Regions from separate parts of the Actinomadura sp. NPDC049753 genome, predicted to be linked through region 3. Evidence: riboswitches for the same ligand, from Rfam matches in the RefSeq annotation. Region 3 holds a riboswitch; each other region holds the start of a gene.

What was found. A riboswitch is a leader RNA that binds a small molecule or an ion and turns the genes downstream of it on or off. The one in region 3 is predicted to bind cyclic di-AMP.
Region 1: another riboswitch for cyclic di-AMP. It lies ahead of AB0K37_RS24405 (CHAP domain-containing protein); the one in region 3 lies ahead of AB0K37_RS16540 (hypothetical protein).
Region 2: another riboswitch for cyclic di-AMP. It lies ahead of AB0K37_RS33595 (NlpC/P60 family protein); the one in region 3 lies ahead of AB0K37_RS16540 (hypothetical protein).
Region 4: another riboswitch for cyclic di-AMP. It lies ahead of AB0K37_RS06355 (CHAP domain-containing protein); the one in region 3 lies ahead of AB0K37_RS16540 (hypothetical protein).

Annotation. Positions count from the first base shown of each region.
Region 1 is NZ_JBFARL010000101.1:16,511-20,182, forward strand. It holds gene AB0K37_RS24400 (hypothetical protein) at 1-1,086, opposite strand, end outside; gene AB0K37_RS24405 (CHAP domain-containing protein) at 1,126-1,959, opposite strand; cyclic di-AMP (ydaO/yuaA leader) riboswitch at 1,969-2,141, opposite strand; cyclic di-AMP (ydaO/yuaA leader) riboswitch at 2,266-2,464, opposite strand; gene AB0K37_RS24410 (NlpC/P60 family protein) at 2,960-3,672, opposite strand, start outside.
Region 2 is NZ_JBFARL010000194.1:4,973-8,644, forward strand. It holds gene AB0K37_RS33585 (Mut7-C RNAse domain-containing protein) at 1-192, shown strand, start outside; gene AB0K37_RS33590 ((deoxy)nucleoside triphosphate pyrophosphohydrolase) at 221-607, shown strand; gene AB0K37_RS33595 (NlpC/P60 family protein) at 1,126-2,142, opposite strand; cyclic di-AMP (ydaO/yuaA leader) riboswitch at 2,150-2,281, opposite strand; gene typA (translational GTPase TypA) at 2,473-3,672, shown strand, end outside.
Region 3 is NZ_JBFARL010000053.1:21,834-25,505, forward strand. It holds gene hpnH (adenosyl-hopene transferase HpnH) at 1-565, shown strand, start outside; gene AB0K37_RS16540 (hypothetical protein) at 651-1,385, opposite strand; cyclic di-AMP (ydaO/yuaA leader) riboswitch at 1,395-1,533, opposite strand; gene AB0K37_RS16545 (MFS transporter) at 1,877-3,349, shown strand; gene AB0K37_RS16550 (cobalamin-independent methionine synthase II family protein) at 3,567-3,672, opposite strand, start outside.
Region 4 is NZ_JBFARL010000014.1:39,003-42,674, forward strand. It holds gene AB0K37_RS06350 (hypothetical protein) at 1-469, opposite strand, end outside; gene AB0K37_RS06355 (CHAP domain-containing protein) at 659-1,348, opposite strand; cyclic di-AMP (ydaO/yuaA leader) riboswitch at 1,363-1,511, opposite strand; gene AB0K37_RS06360 (DsbA family protein) at 1,904-2,542, opposite strand; gene AB0K37_RS06365 (TetR/AcrR family transcriptional regulator) at 2,656-3,255, shown strand; gene AB0K37_RS06370 (alpha/beta hydrolase) at 3,306-3,672, opposite strand, start outside.

The DNA of each region.
Region 1 (3,672 bases), on a different contig from region 3:
GTAGGCCTGGGAGAGGCGGGGGGAGCCGCCGGCGAACGCGTCGGCGGAGGGCAGCGCGGAGGGCGCGCGCCCGGCGGAGACCTCGCGGCGCAGCTCGCCCGCCGCCGACCGGGTGCTGATCTTGACGCGCCGGTAGCCGACGTAGTCCGCGAAGCCCTCGATCAGCCACAGCGGGGTGCGCCCGTCGCGGGCGCCGCCGGTGGCGACGTGGGTCAGCTCGTGGGCGAGGACCACGTCGCGGCCCAGCTCGTTGAGGCGGCCGAAGGTGCCGGGGGAGACGATGACGCGGTCCTCGCCGCGGCCGCCCCCGGCGGCCGGGGCGACGGCGGCGAGCGCGGCGATCTGGCCGAGGCTCTGCCCGGGGCCGGCGAGCGCGGAGGCGACGGTCGCGTCGGCGGGGACGAGCGCGACGACCCGCCGCGCCCACCCCGTGCCGACCACGGACGTCACGGCCGGGACGGCCGCGTCCAGCCGCCGGGCGATGCCGTCGAGGCCGGCGCCGTCGCCGATGACCAGGCTCGTGCGGCCCCTGACCACCGTCTGGGGGCCGCAGTCCCAGATGTCGGTGTCGTCGGCGAGGCCGCGGGACGTCCCGTCGCCGACGATCGTCCACGCCCCGCCCCGCGGGGCCAGCGTGAGGTAGCGGGTGCGGGCCACGTCGCTCCGGTCGAAGCCGCGCAGCCTGTAGCGCGCCTCGACGCGGACGACGGCGGTCTCGCCGTCCACGGCCTCGGTGCCGACGACGCGCTCCCGCCAGCCTTCCAGGGGAAGCTTCCGGAGGTTCCCGTACATGCGTGACTGGGTGTCCTGGAAGGCGGCGGGGGCGTTGCCCACCGTGGCGAGGAACGCCATGCGGTCGCCTTCGCGGACGGCGTCGGCGCGATTGGCGAGGACGGCGGCGGCCATGGAGGGGCTGAACGTCCCGGCGGACGGGGAGCCGGGCGCGCCGGCGTCCGCCGCCCCGCCGCCGGAGCGCGAGCCGGCCAGGCCGGCCCCTCCGGCGAGGAGGACGGCGAACCCGCCCGCGCCGAGGGCGAGAACCCGGCGCCGCGTCACGGGGGCTTCCTGCCCGGGGCCTTCCTCCATGGGCGCGATCCTATGCAGGGCGCGGGGCGGGGGGTGCCGTCACGACCGGTAGTCCGGGTAGCCGTAGCCGACGACGACGTCTGTGGAACGTTCCTTTATCCGGACGGCGTTGTCGGTGTTGCCCTCGACGGTCTCGATCGTGCCGTCGTCGACCTTCTTGACCACCATGCCGACGTGCTCGATGTCGTCGACGGACTCGCCGCCGTCCCACGCGAAGAAGACGATCGCGCCGGGCTTCGGCTCGGTGCCCCAGCGGCCGTGCTCCTGGAACCAGCGGGCGTGGGCGACCGTCCAGGCGTCGCTGCCGACCTGGTCGCTGAAGCCGATCTGCTCGCCCACCCAGGAGACGAACATGTCGCACCAGTTCGCGTCGCCGTAGCCGCTGAGGGAGCCGCCGTCGCGCGCGAGGGTCTCCTGTGCGCGGGACGTGGCCATGTACCACTCCTGGAACTTGGTCTCGCCGCCGCCGTCCTCCTCGACGCCCACCTGCGAGCGGGCGAGCTCGATGGCCTGCGCGGCGGTGGGGCGCGGCTTCGCGGCGGTCTTCGCGGCGGCCTTTCCGGAGGTCTTCGCCTTCGGCTGCTCGGGCCGGTCCTTCTTCGCCGGGGCCTTCGAACCGGCGGTCCCTGACTCGTGCTCGGACGTGCGCCCGGACGGGCCGCCGTGCGCCGTCAGGCCGGGGGCCAGGTCGGCCGCGGCGGCGGACCTCGCCGGGGTGGAACCGAACGGCAGGACCGACGCCTGCGCGGTGGCGGCGGCGGTGCCGAGCACGGCGGCGCCGACGATCACGCCGCCGGTCGTCCGCCAAGTGAGGGACAGGGGGTTCGGCTTGCGATGCCTGCCGGGGGTCTTCTTGCAGTGCGCGCGTGGCACGGGGGGATCTCCTCGACTTCCATGCCGCCTACCGGGTTAGCTGACGGGTTCGGGCGTGGAAGCCGCCCTACGGCCCGCGAAGGCAGGCCGATTCACCCCGAAAAGGACGCAGTGGGTCCCCGGTTCCACGGCGGCCGCGCATGCGGGGGCACGGCGGTCCGCGGATTCGGCGGTGACGTGCCCGGGGGGCGGGCACGCCGGTTCTGATGGGGAATCTCGGCGGGCGCGTGAGCGCCCGCCGAGTGAAAGGGGGGTGGGGGCGCGGCCGCGTGGCGGCCACGCCCCAGGTAACGCTGCGGGATTCACTCCTTCTCTTCCAGACGCCTACCGGGTTAGCTGACGGGTTCGGGCGTGGAAGTGGCCCTACGGCGGCTCTCACCGGACTGCCGGGAGAGACGCGCCGATTCACCCCGGGTGCCGGAATGCCCGTCCGGAGAGGTTCTCCGGACTCCGGCGCAGATGGGTCCCCGGTTCCGCGCTGAGGCGGATTCGGCGCTGCCGCTGCGATCCTGGGGGCGAGATGGGGCCCGGCGCGGGACCTGTCTCCCGCGTGCGAACGAGCGGCGCCTTGTGTTGTGGCGGACGGCGGCCCGTCTCCGGGGACCGTCCGGGGCCTGCCCCGTGTAGGTCACCGCGGCTGCGCGCTCAGCGCCATGCACGCTGCGGCGTGCGCACGGTGGGACGGGGTCGGCCGGGTCTGCGTCGAGACCGTGCGGCGCCTTCGGGCGCCGCGGGACGGCACGTGGGGCGTGCCGCCTTGGGGGAGCGGCGCGTGGCTCGCGCCGCCGTCACGCGGGTGCTGGATGCGCCGCGTGGGGCCGGGGCGCCGGGTGGGCGCCGCGGGTCCACGGCGTCTGGAGGGCGCCGTGAGTGGTGCAAAGGTACCAAAACCCCAAAAGAAGGCAAACCCCCCCAAAATCAACAACGGACCAGGTCAAGCCTGGTCCGTTGTCGATGGAGGCCCGATGCCGCCCGTGGGGCGGGGGTTCTGGGCGGTGCGTCAGGGACGTCCGGCGCCGTAGTAGTTGCTCAGGTAGTAGCCGGAGGTGATGTCGCTGATCTTGACGACGTCGCCGGTGTGCGGGGCGTGGATCATCTTGCCGCCGCCCACGTAGAGGCCGACGTGGCCGAGGTTGCTGAAGAACACCAGGTCGCCCGGCTGCAGGTTGCTCTTGGCCACCCGCTTGGTCGCGGCGTACTGGGAGTTGGTGGTGCGGGTGATGCCGACGCCCGCGGCGGCCCAGGACTTCATGGTCAGGCCGGAGCAGTCGTAGGAGCTCGGGCCCTCGGCGCCGTAGGAGTAGGGCTTGCCGAGCTGGGCGTAGGCGAAGTCGAGCGCCGCGCGGGCCGGGCCGCTGGCCGGGCCGTTGTAGGTGCCGCCGGTGGGGCCGCCGCCGCCCGGGCGGGAGGGCGTGCTGCCGCCGCCGAGCCGACGCACGAGCGCCTTCTGCTTCTGCACCTGCTTGTCGAGGTCCTGCTTCTGCTTCTTCAGCTCGTCCTGCTTCGACTTCACCTCGTCGTAAGCGGCCTTCGCCTGGGACTGCTCGCGGCGGAGCCGCTGGGCGGTCGCGAGGAACTGGGTGAGCTGGGAGCTGCGCTCGTGCGACAGGTGCGAGAAGACGGCGGCCTGGTCGAGGATCGACTGCGGGTCGTTGCTGCCGACGAAGCCGGTGACGTCGGTCGAGTCACCGTTCTTGTAGGCGGTGGCCGCCA
Region 2 (3,672 bases), on a different contig from region 3:
CAGGAGATCGAGCGCGAGCTGCGGGCGGGCACGCGCCGCAGCTACGACGTGTACGGCCGCTGCGCGGTCTGCGGGCAGGTCTACTGGCGCGGGGCGCACGGCGACCACCTGGAGGAGATCGTCCGCGACGCGACGCGGCTGGTCGACTCCCTCAGGCGGAACGGAACCGGACGGACCGGCGCCGCGGTCTGATCACGAACACGGAGAGGAGCTGGTCGCGATCGATCTCGTGGTGGTGGGGGCGGCGATCCTCGCGGAGGGGCGGCTGCTGGCCGCCCAGCGCGCCGAGCCGCCGCACATGGCGGGCGGCTGGGAGCTTCCCGGCGGCAAGGTCGACCCCGGAGAGTCGGACGAGGACGCCCTGGTGCGCGAGTGCCACGAGGAACTCGCCGTGAAAGTCCGCCTGGGCCGCCGAGTGGGCGGCGACTGGCGCCTCAGCGAACGCGCCGTCCTCCGCGTCTGGACGGCCGAGCTAGCGGAAGGCGAGCCGCAAGCCCTGGAGCACCTGGAACTCCGCTGGCTGGCACCCTCAGAGCTCCACGACGTCGACTGGCTCCCCGGCGACCGCCCGGTAGTAGACCTCCTGGCCACCGAAGGCCTCACCTAGCCAACCCGGGCTCGGGCCACCGTCCCCAGCGACCAGCTCGGAGCGAAGCGCAGAGCGTGCCGACCTCCGACGATCGCCCGCACTGCCCCCGACGGAGGCCCTCAGAAAGCGACGGTGGACCGCCGGAGTGTCCACGCACTCGCGGGCCCCTGCGCAGCACCTACTGCCGCGCCGCCCAAGCCCGCCCGCACGCCCGCAGCAACGACGTGGGAAGCGCCTCTAGCCGACGGCAGAAGCCCTCCACTGCGACAACCTCAGCCATCACAGCAACCCCGCAACGTCCTGAGGGCACGAGGAGGAAGCACGTCGATACGACGACAGAACCGTCCAGTGCGACAACCTCAGCCCCCGCCGCAACCCCGCCGCGACCTCAAGGTTGCGATCGCGTCCGAAGGCAGGTTCGAGCTTGCGAGAACCTGATCGCGCAGCGAGCCGCCAGGCGAGACGGAGCGATGCCAGCGATCGCCCCGCTTTTTTCGACGATGGAGGGCCGCCAGGCCCGAAGGAGGAGAAAGAAGCTAAGAAATACGGTTCGCGCCTGCGAAGTCGGAGCGGTCGGAGAGCTTGGAGATCTTGACCACGTCGCCGGTCTGGGGGGCGTGGAGGTACTTGCCGTCACTCAGGTAGATGCCCATGTGGTGCAGGTTGCTGCCGAAGTACACCAGGTCGCCGGAGCGGAGGGCGCCGCGGGAGACCTTCGTTCCCATGGCGAACAGGTCGCCGGTGTAGTGCGGGAGGCCGGGCTTGCCGACCTGGGCGTAGGCCCAGACGACGAGGCCTGAGCAGTCGAAGCTGCTCGGTCCGGCGGCGGCCCACACGTACGGGGAGCCGAGCTTGGTGAGCGCCTTGCGGGCCATCTTGGCGGGCAGGTCGGAGCCCTTCACGGTGGCGCTGAGGCCGGTGCGCGGGTCGCTCGCGTGGGTGGTGGTCAGCTTGTCGAGGCGCTTCATCACCTCGGAGACCTTGGCCTTGGCGGCCTCGCGCGCCTGCTTGGCGTCGTCCCAGGCCTTCTTGACCTGGGCGGTCTTCGCCTTGGCGGTGCGCTCCGCGGCGTCGGCCTGGTCGATCTGCTTCTTCAGGGCGAGGACGGCGGTGGCCTGGCTCTGCGCCAGGTAGGCGCGGTCGGACAGCCCCTCGGCGGAGGCGCCGGAGCCGAAGAGGACGTCGGGGCCGCCGGCCATGTAGTTCGCGGCGGCCAGGCTGCCGAGCTTCTGGCGGGCGGGCTCGGCGAGGGCGCGCAGCCGCTCGGCCTCCCGGGTGGCGTCCCGCTCGGCCTTGCGGGCCTTGTTGAACTCGACGCGGGCCTTGTTGAACTTCTCCGTGAGGATCTCGGCCTCTTCGTTGAGCGCGTCGAGGCTCTTGCGCAGGCCCTTCTCCGTCGTCGGCGTGGGGCTCGGCGCCGAGGGCGCGGAGGCTGGCCGGAACGGCTGGGCGGCGTGGGCGAGGTCCGGCGCGGTGGCGCCGAGGCCGATCAGGAGCAGGGTGGCGGTGGCGGTGGGCAGAACGCGACGCCGCCGGGGGGAATCCGGAGCCAAGCCGGTGTTCTCCTCTCCTCGTACGCCTACCGGGTTAGCTGACGGGTTCGGGCCAGGAGTCGCCCTACGACGAGCGTCGATTCACCCCGAGGGTGGTGGGTCCCCGGTTCTCCCGCGGGAGATTCGGCGTTCCGGCCGCAGTCCCCTGGGGGCGGGACTCCGGACGACCGGATCTCGGGCAGATTACAAAGGATGCGCAAAGTTGGCCAATCGAGGTCCGTGTGAGCGGTGGGGCGAACGACTCGGAGTGGGTGGTACGCACGGCCAAGTAGAATGGGTACGGCCGCACGTCTGCGGCGACTCCCGAACTCTCACGCAAGGCGAACCCGCATGCCCATCTCCACGCGCGACGACCTCCGTAACGTCGCGATCGTCGCCCACGTCGACCATGGCAAGACGACGCTGGTCGACGCCATGCTCTGGCAGTCCGGGGCCTTCCGCGAGAACCAGGACGTCGACGACCGCGTGCTCGACTCCAACGACCTGGAGCGCGAGAAGGGGATCACGATCCTCGCGAAGAACACCGCGGTCCTGCACAACGGTCTGACGATCAACATCATCGACACCCCGGGGCACGCCGACTTCGGCGGCGAGGTCGAGCGCGGCCTGTCCATGGTGGACGGCGTCGTCCTGCTGGTCGACGCCAGCGAGGGCCCGCTCCCGCAGACCCGCTTCGTGCTGCGCAAGGCGCTCGCCGCGCGGCTGCCGGTGATCCTGGTCGTGAACAAGACCGACCGCCCCGACGCGCGCATCGACGAGGTCGTGGACGAGACCTACGAGCTGTTCATGGACCTCGACGCCGACGAGGAGCAGATCGACTTCCCGATCGTGTACGCGTCCGGCCGCGCCGGGCGGGCCTCGCTCGACAAGCCCGCCGACGGCGCCATGCCCGGCAGCGACGACCTGGAGCCGCTGTTCAAGGTCATCACCGAGACGATCCCCGCGCCGTCCTACGACCCCGACGCGCCGCTCCAGGCGCACGTGACGAACCTGGACGCGTCCAGCTACCTCGGCCGGATCGCGCTGTGCCGGGTGCACGCCGGCACGATCAAGAAGGGCCAGCAGGTCGCCTGGTGCCGGCATGACGGCAGCGTCGACCGGGTGAAGATCACCGAGCTGATGATGACGGAGGCGCTCACCCGCAAGCCCGCGGACGAGGCCGGGCCCGGCGACATCATCGCCATCGCCGGCATCCCCGACATCATGATCGGCGACACCATCGCCGACCCGGACGACCCGCGCCCGCTGCCGCTGATCACGGTGGACGAGCCCGCGATCTCCATGACGATCGGCACCAACACCGGGCCGATGGCGGGCCGCGAGAAGGGCACCAAGGTCACCGCCCGGATGGTCAAGGACCGGCTCGACCGCGAGCTCGTCGGCAACGTGTCGATCCGGGTGCTGCCGACCGAGCGCCCCGACGCCTGGGAGGTGCAGGGCCGCGGAGAGCTGGCCCTGGCGATCCTGGTCGAGAACATGCGCCGCGAGGGTTACGAGCTGACCGTCGGCAAGCCGCAGGTCGTCACGCGT
Region 3 (3,672 bases):
CTTCGACGACGCCGTCGCGGCCGTCAAGGAGTGCAAGCGGCGGGGCTTCCGCGTCACCACCAACACGACGATCTTCAACACGGACACGCCGCAGACCGTCATCGACGTCATGAACTACCTCAACGACGACCTCCGGGTCGACGAGATGATGATCTCGCCGGGCTACGCCTACGACAAGGCGCCCGACCAGGACCACTTCCTCGGCGTCCAGGAGACGCGGGAGCTGTTCCGCAAAGCGTTCGGGGACGGCAACCGCAAGCGGTGGCGCTTCAACCACTCGCCCCTGTTCCTGGACTTCCTGGAAGGCAAGGTCGACTTCCCCTGCACGGCCTGGGCGATCCCGTCCTACTCCCTTTTCGGCTGGCAGCGTCCCTGCTACCTGATGTCGGACGGCTACGCGCAGACCTACCGGGAACTCCTGGACGAGACCGACTGGGACTCCTACGGAAGGGGACGCGACTCACGCTGCGCCAACTGCATGGCCCACTGCGGCTACGAACCCACGGCCGTCTTCTCGACCCTCGGCTCCCTGAAGGAGTCCTTGCGGGCCGTCCGCTCGGTCTGACCTCTCTCTCCGAGGCCCGTTCCGCCCGGCACCGGCGTCCCGCCGATGCCGGGCGTCTTCAGGGACGGCCTACTTGAGGGACGGCCTACTTGAGGGACGTCGGCCGGTACGCCTTGTACTCGTCGCCCGAGGAGAGCCCGTAGTCGAGCTTGCGGTGGTCGGTTCCGTACCGGCCGCGCTGCTCGTAGGCCCAGTACGACGAATGCTCCTTGTCGGCCCACTTCTCGAAGATGACGACGTGCCGGGTGGTGTTGCTGCCGAGGGCGTCCATGACGAGGTCGCCCTTTTTCAGCTCGGAGATCGTGATTCGCTCGGTGTACCGCGACGAGGTGAGGCCGACGGTGTTCGTCCCGGGCTTGGGCAGTCCCAGCGCCATGGACACGTAGCCCGAGCAGTCGGTGCGGTAGCCGTCGTGCGTGCTGGTCTGGCTGTAGGGGACCCGCTGGCCGGTGTGCGGATGCCAGGTCCTGGCCCGCGTGATGACCTTGGACCGCGCGTCCGGCTTCGGTTCGGCGGCCTGCTTCCGGGGCTCGGCCTTCGCCGGCGTCTCGGCCTTCGCCGGCGTCCGGGCCTTCTCCGGCGCCTTGTACTCCTTCTGGACCTGGGCCTGTGCTCTGACCTGCTCCTGCGGCGCCGCCTGCCGCGGCGCGGTCCGCTGCTGCGGCACGGTCTGGACGGCGGCGACCGTCTCGGTGGAGGCGTGCTGCAGGGTCGTCGGCATGGCCGCCGTCGCGCCGAAGACGGCGAGGCCCGTCAGCGTGACGGTGGCCCAGGGACCGGGCCGGAGAACGCGCGGCCGGTTGACGTGCTTGCCTTTCAAGGGGGGCTCCTTGCTTCCATGTGCCGCCTACCGGGTTAGCTGACGGGTTCGGACGTGGAAGTCGCCCTACGGCCTGAGCAGGCCGATTCACCCCAGTTCGGGTTGGGTCCCCGGCTCCGCGCCACGGCGGACTCGGCGGGTGCCGCTGGGAGACAGCGGCGCTGACGATGTGGGGCCCGATCGATGAGGGATCTCGGGCCTTGTCGCGCGGGGACGGTGCCCCGCACCACCGGGCTCGCGAACACCACGGTGGGACAAAACGCCTGGACGGCGTCTTGAAGGGGCAAAGCTACTGAAATCACCAAGAGACGGCAAGGTCGCGGGCGGTGATTCCGCAGCTCAGTGCCGTGCCGACCCGGCGGTCCGGCCGTCGTCGGCCGCCGGTGCGGGCGTGCCGGGAAGGCGATCGAGGCACGATCCACCCCTAGACGGAGAAGAAACCTCCAGTTAATATCCGGAGGAGAACCCTTCACTTAGAGGAGGTGGGTTCCATGACCGCCACCACGGCGCGGACCGCGTCCGGTCCGTCCGCGGGCGTCCCGAACCGGCGCTGGGCGGCGCTGGTCGTCATCGCCGTCGCCCAGTTGATGATCGCGCTGGACGCCACCATCGTGAACATCGCGCTGCCGACGGCCCAGCACGCGCTCGGCTTCGGCGACGCCGACCGGCAGTGGGTGATCACCGCGTACACCCTGTCCTTCGCCGGGCTGCTCCTGCTCGGCGGCCGGATCGCCGACCTGGTCGGGCGGCGCCGCAGCTTCCTGGCCGGGCTGGCCGGGTTCGCCGTCGCCTCGATGATCGCCGGGGCCGCGCCCGGCTTCGGGGTCCTCGTGGTCGGGCGCGCCCTGCAGGGGGCGTTCGCCGCGCTGCTCGCGCCCACCGCCCTGTCGCTGCTGGCGGTGACGTTCACCGAGCCCAAGGAGCGCGCGAAGGCGTTCGGCGTCTACGGCGCCGTGGCGAGCAGCGGCGCGGCGGTCGGGCTGCTGCTCGGCGGCGCGCTGACCCAGTACGCCGACTGGCGCTGGTGCCTCTACGTCAACGTCGCGATCGCCGCGGCCGCGGCGGTGGCGGGACGGATCGTCCTTCCCGCGCCGCCGGGCCTCCCCGGGGGCCGCGTCGACTGGATCTCCGCCGTCCTCGTCACCGGCGGCCTGGCGGCCGTCGTGTACGGCGCGGGCGAGGCCGCCCCGCACGGCTGGGACGCCTGGCGGACCACCGCGCCGCTCGCGGTCGGCGCCCTGGCGCTCGCCCTGTTCGCCGTGCGCCAGGCCAGGCACGCCGCGCCGCTGCTGCCGCTGCGGATCCTCGCCGACCGCGGCCGGGCCGGCGCCTACCTCGCGGTGGCCACCGCGGTCGTCGGCGCCTTCGGGGTCTTCCTCACGCTCACCTACTACCTCCAGGTGGTCGCGCACTTCTCCCCGATGCGCACCGGGCTGGCGTTCCTGCCGATGGCCGTCGCGAACTCCGCGAGCGGCTACCTCGTCGGCGCCCGGCTCACCCGGCGGGTGCCCGCCCGGCTGCTGATCGCCGCCGGCCTGCTCATCGCCGCGGCCGGGCTGGCCGTCCTGACCCGGCTCGACGCGGGCAGCGGCTACGCCACCGCCGTTGTCCCGGTCGAGGTCCTGCTCGGGATCGGCATGGGCGCCGTGTTCCCGCCGGCGTTCTCACTGGCGACCGCGGGCGTCTCCCCGCGCGAGGCCGGGGTCGCCGCCGCGGTCGTCAACGCCGCGTCCCAGATGGGCGGATCGATCGGGACCGCCGTCGTCAACACCGTCGCGATCGGCGCGACCGCGGGCTACCTGCGCGAGCACGGCCCGGCCGCCTCGCGGGCGGGCGCCCTCGTGCACGGCTACACCACCGCGGCGACCGTCTCGGCACTGGCCCTGACCACCGTGGCCGTCCTGGTGATGCTCCTCATCCGGACCCCGCCCTCCTCGGACGCGACCGACCATCCCTCCCAGTGACCGCAATGGCCGACCACCGTGCCGGAACCGCCGGGTCGAGGTCGGGGAGGCCGGTGCAGGTGCCGAGCCGACAGCGCGCCGGACGCGCCGCATGGAGATGGACGGCCCGCCACACCCCCGCATCGCCGTCAGCAGACCAGGCCGCCTGCGCCCGCGGCCGCGGGCGTGCCGTCAGGTCCGAAGGTGCGGGGGTGTGGTCGGGGAGACGGGCGGCGGGTCAGACGCCCAGTTCGGCGGCGGCCAGGGCGGTGCCCTCCACGCGGGCGGCGATCTTCGCGAAGGCCGTGTCGCGGGACGTGGAGGTGTCGTCGGCGAACGGGGAG
Region 4 (3,672 bases), on a different contig from region 3:
GCAGAGGCCAGCTCGGGCTGGCGAACAGGCCCTTCTGCATCGGCTTGCCGCCCGCCGGGGCGCCCGTGTCGCCGTTCACGCCCGAGCCGTCGTCCCAGAAGTAGGACGCGGTGGTGCTGCCCGCCAGGACGGCGTGGCGCTTCGGAGCGACCTTGCCGGCGGTGTGGCGGGGGACCTTCGCGTCGCGCTTCCCGGTGACCTTCTTCCCGGTGACCTTCTTCCCGGCCACCTGCTGCTCGATCACCTGCTGCCCGGTGACCTGATGGCCGGTGACCTGCCGCCCCGTGGCCTTGTGCCCGGTGACCTGCTGCCCCATGGCCTTCTGCCCGGTGACCTGCTGCGCGGTGACCTTGTGCGCCGTCGGCTCGTCCGCCGCGGCCTCATGGGCGGTCCCGGCCGCCACGCCCGCGACCAGCATGCCCGCGAGGGCGGTACCGATGAGGGCCTTGTCGAGGACTCGCTGCTGCATGTTCATCCTTTGCTCGGTGGTCCGGGCGCCGGGTCACGCCTTCGGCGTAAGGCCCGCCGTTCGGGCATGACGGATCCGGCGCACGGCACGTGGGCGTGCTCGCGACGTGGGTGTGATTGCGCGGGGGAGGGAGAAGGGGGGAAGCACCACTGGACGGTGCGGGGCGAGGGGCCGCTGAGCGGCCCCGGCTTACCGGTACTGGGGGTAGCCGTAGCCGGCGACGGTGGACGTGTCGCGGACCTTCTTCTTCACCGCGTCACCGGTGTTGCCCTCGATGGTGTTGATGGTGCCGTCGTGGTTGTCCTTGACGACGATTCCGACGTGCTCGACACCCTTGATGCCGCCGCCGTTCCAGGCGAAGAAGACCACGGCGCCGGGCTTCGGGGTCTGGCCGAAGCGGCCGGTCTTCTTGAACCACTTGGCGTGGCTGACGGTGTAGGCGTCGGCGCCCATGCCCTTGGTGCCGGTGTGCTGGCCCAGCCAGGACACGAACATGTCGCACCAAGACTGGCCCTTGTAGACCGAGGCGCTCTTGGAACCGATGCGGTGGGCGTTCTGCTCGCCCAGGGGCGAGCCGACGTACCAGTCGTTGAACTTGCTGTTGCCCGAGGCGTCCTCGTGGGTGCCGACCTGCGTGCGGGCGAGCTTGATGACGTCCTGCGCGGAGGCGCCGGCGTTGGCGCTCTGGCCTGCGGTCTTGGCGCCGTTGGTGCCGGCCTGGGGCGCGGCGGCGACCTGCACGGTGTTCGCGGGCTTGGTGTCCGCCTGGGCGGACGGGGCCAGGGAGGCGAGGCCGAACGCGCTCGCCAGGGAGAGGACGGCTCCGGCGGCGACGCGGGTGCCCATGCGCTTGGTCAGGTCGAAGGTACGAGCGGTCATGCGAAGGTTCTCCTGAGGTCTTCCAGTCCGCCTACCGGGTTAGCTGTCGGGTTCGGGCATGGAAGTAGCCCTACCGCGGCCCCGCGCATGGCGGGAGTGCGGATTCACCCCGGTGTTTCGGTGGGTCCCCGGCTCCGCTGGCCGTGATCGGCGCTCTGCGGACTCGGCGGCGGACGTGCCTTGATCGGCCGTCCTGATGATCAGGGACTCGACGCGCCCTTCATGATCTGGTCGGGCGCTCCGGACGGGCTTCCCCGTCGGTCACACACCCACAACAGGTTCAAGCGGGCCCATATTTCGTCAAGCACACCCCAAAGACCCTGCTGACCTGTAAAGCCTCCCCAAAACTCCCTCAACGTAGGGGCTGCGGTCCAGTCAAACCGAACCAAGATTTTTTGTCCGCCCCTCCCCCCAGAGGAAGACGATCACACCCGAGCGCTCCCCCGTTGCCTTTAATTCGTGTGTATTACATGGCCAGTCGCCTTGAAGGTACGGATCTGAGCTGACCGAGCGCCGACCGCCGAGCGCGGAGGCAGATCACGGAACTCTTCCACCTCATAGTCGCGCCGGAGCAGAACTCGGGTGAGCGTTCCTGCTGGAGCGTCGGCGCGGCGAGTCGGCCCTCATCAACTCACTCCTCAGCGTGGCGAGCGACACGGCTCCGACGAGGACCGTCCCGTCCGGAAACCGGAAGACCGGCACTCGCGGGTCGGACGCGCGAGCGGATCGCGCCGGTTCCGCGCGGGGCCGCTCGCCGTCTTTCCCGCCGTCCCACCTGACGCCGGCCGCGGACGCCAAGCCCCGCAGCACGTTCGCGTCGCCGAGGTCCAGACCGTCACTGAAGTAGGCGCGGTACAGGCGGGCGGTCATGTCCTCGGCGGCGCCGTGCGCGGCCGCCAGCGCGATGAGCCGGTGGGCGTCGGCGGTGGGGGCGGGCACGATCCGGTCAAGGTTCACCGCCAGGCCGTCGGCCGCCGCCGCCCGCGCAACCTGCTCGACCCGCGCGGCGGGCACGAGATGGAGATGTCCACGGCTCGGCGGCGGTTCCTCTGGCGAGACCGCGGTCCGGTACGGCCTGAAGACGACCTCCAGTTCGCCGCCACCCGCACGGTGCTCCTCGGCGGCCCGCTGGAAGCGGACGTAGCCGAGCGCCGACCAGACGCAGGCGATGTCGTGGGTGAACTCAACTTTCATGGGTTCGTCCTTCAATGGCGGCACGGATCGTTCCGTGCCGCCTCAGCATGCCCGCCGCCGTTCCCCTCGTCAATACGGAACGTTCCGTGCCGCCTGAAGGCTATGCTGTCCTCATGTCACCCAGACGTCCTGAGCGCCGAAGTGAAGAGGCCGCCAACGCCGTCATCAAGGCCGCCATGGACCTCTGCGAGGAGGTCGGGTACCGCAAGGTCAGCATCGAGGGCATCGCCGCCCGCGCCGGCGTCGGAAAGAACACGATCTACCGCTGGTGGCCGTCCAAGGCCGCCGTGCTGCTGGACGGCCTCCTGTCCACATGGAAGATGGACGCGACCTTCCCCGACACCGGGGACTTCGTCGCAGATATCAAGGCACAGATGGCGGCGGCCTCTCGCATCCTCGGCGACCCGCACGTCTTCCCGCACTACCGCGCACTGATCGGCGAAGCCCAACACGACCCGGACCTCCACCAGGCCTTGTGGGACAACTTCATCGGTCACCTGGCGGGCGCCGCCGCCGAACGCATCCGGGCAGCGCAGCGCAAAGGCCAGGTCCGTTCCGACGCCGACCCGGTCCTCGTCACCGAACTGCTCTACGGCGCCGCCTACTACCGGCGGCTGCTCACCCCCCGCATGGCCGACGCCGAGCACATCAGCGCCATCGTCGACCTCGCAATGACCGGCCTCGCCCCATCGGCCGGCACACCCGCTCAGTAGCAGGCCCCATTAGTTCCGGCCGCCCTCGCACATGCCGCCTGCGCAGGCGCTCACGGTTTGTGCGCGGTGGTGAGGAAGTCCAGGACGAGGGGGCTGGCGTGGGTGCGGTACTCCTCGAAGTAGGCATGCCGCGCATCGGGGATCAGGTGTAGCCGGGCGTCGGGGATGCGGTCAGCGAGCAGGGGTGCGTTGGCGGTGGGGTTGAGCAAATCGTCGCTTCCGTGGACGACCAGGGTGGGGGCGCTGATGTCCGGCAGGAGGTCCCAGGCGTTGTGCCGGTTGCTCGCCACGAGGTGGCGGCGCCGGGCATGGGCAGGCATGCGAGGGTCGCCGAGGGTGTGGTGCGGGCCGGGATGGGAGGCCAGCCATCGAGGGGTGTACATCAGCTCCAGCAGGGCCTGCCGCGCGGCTTCGGGC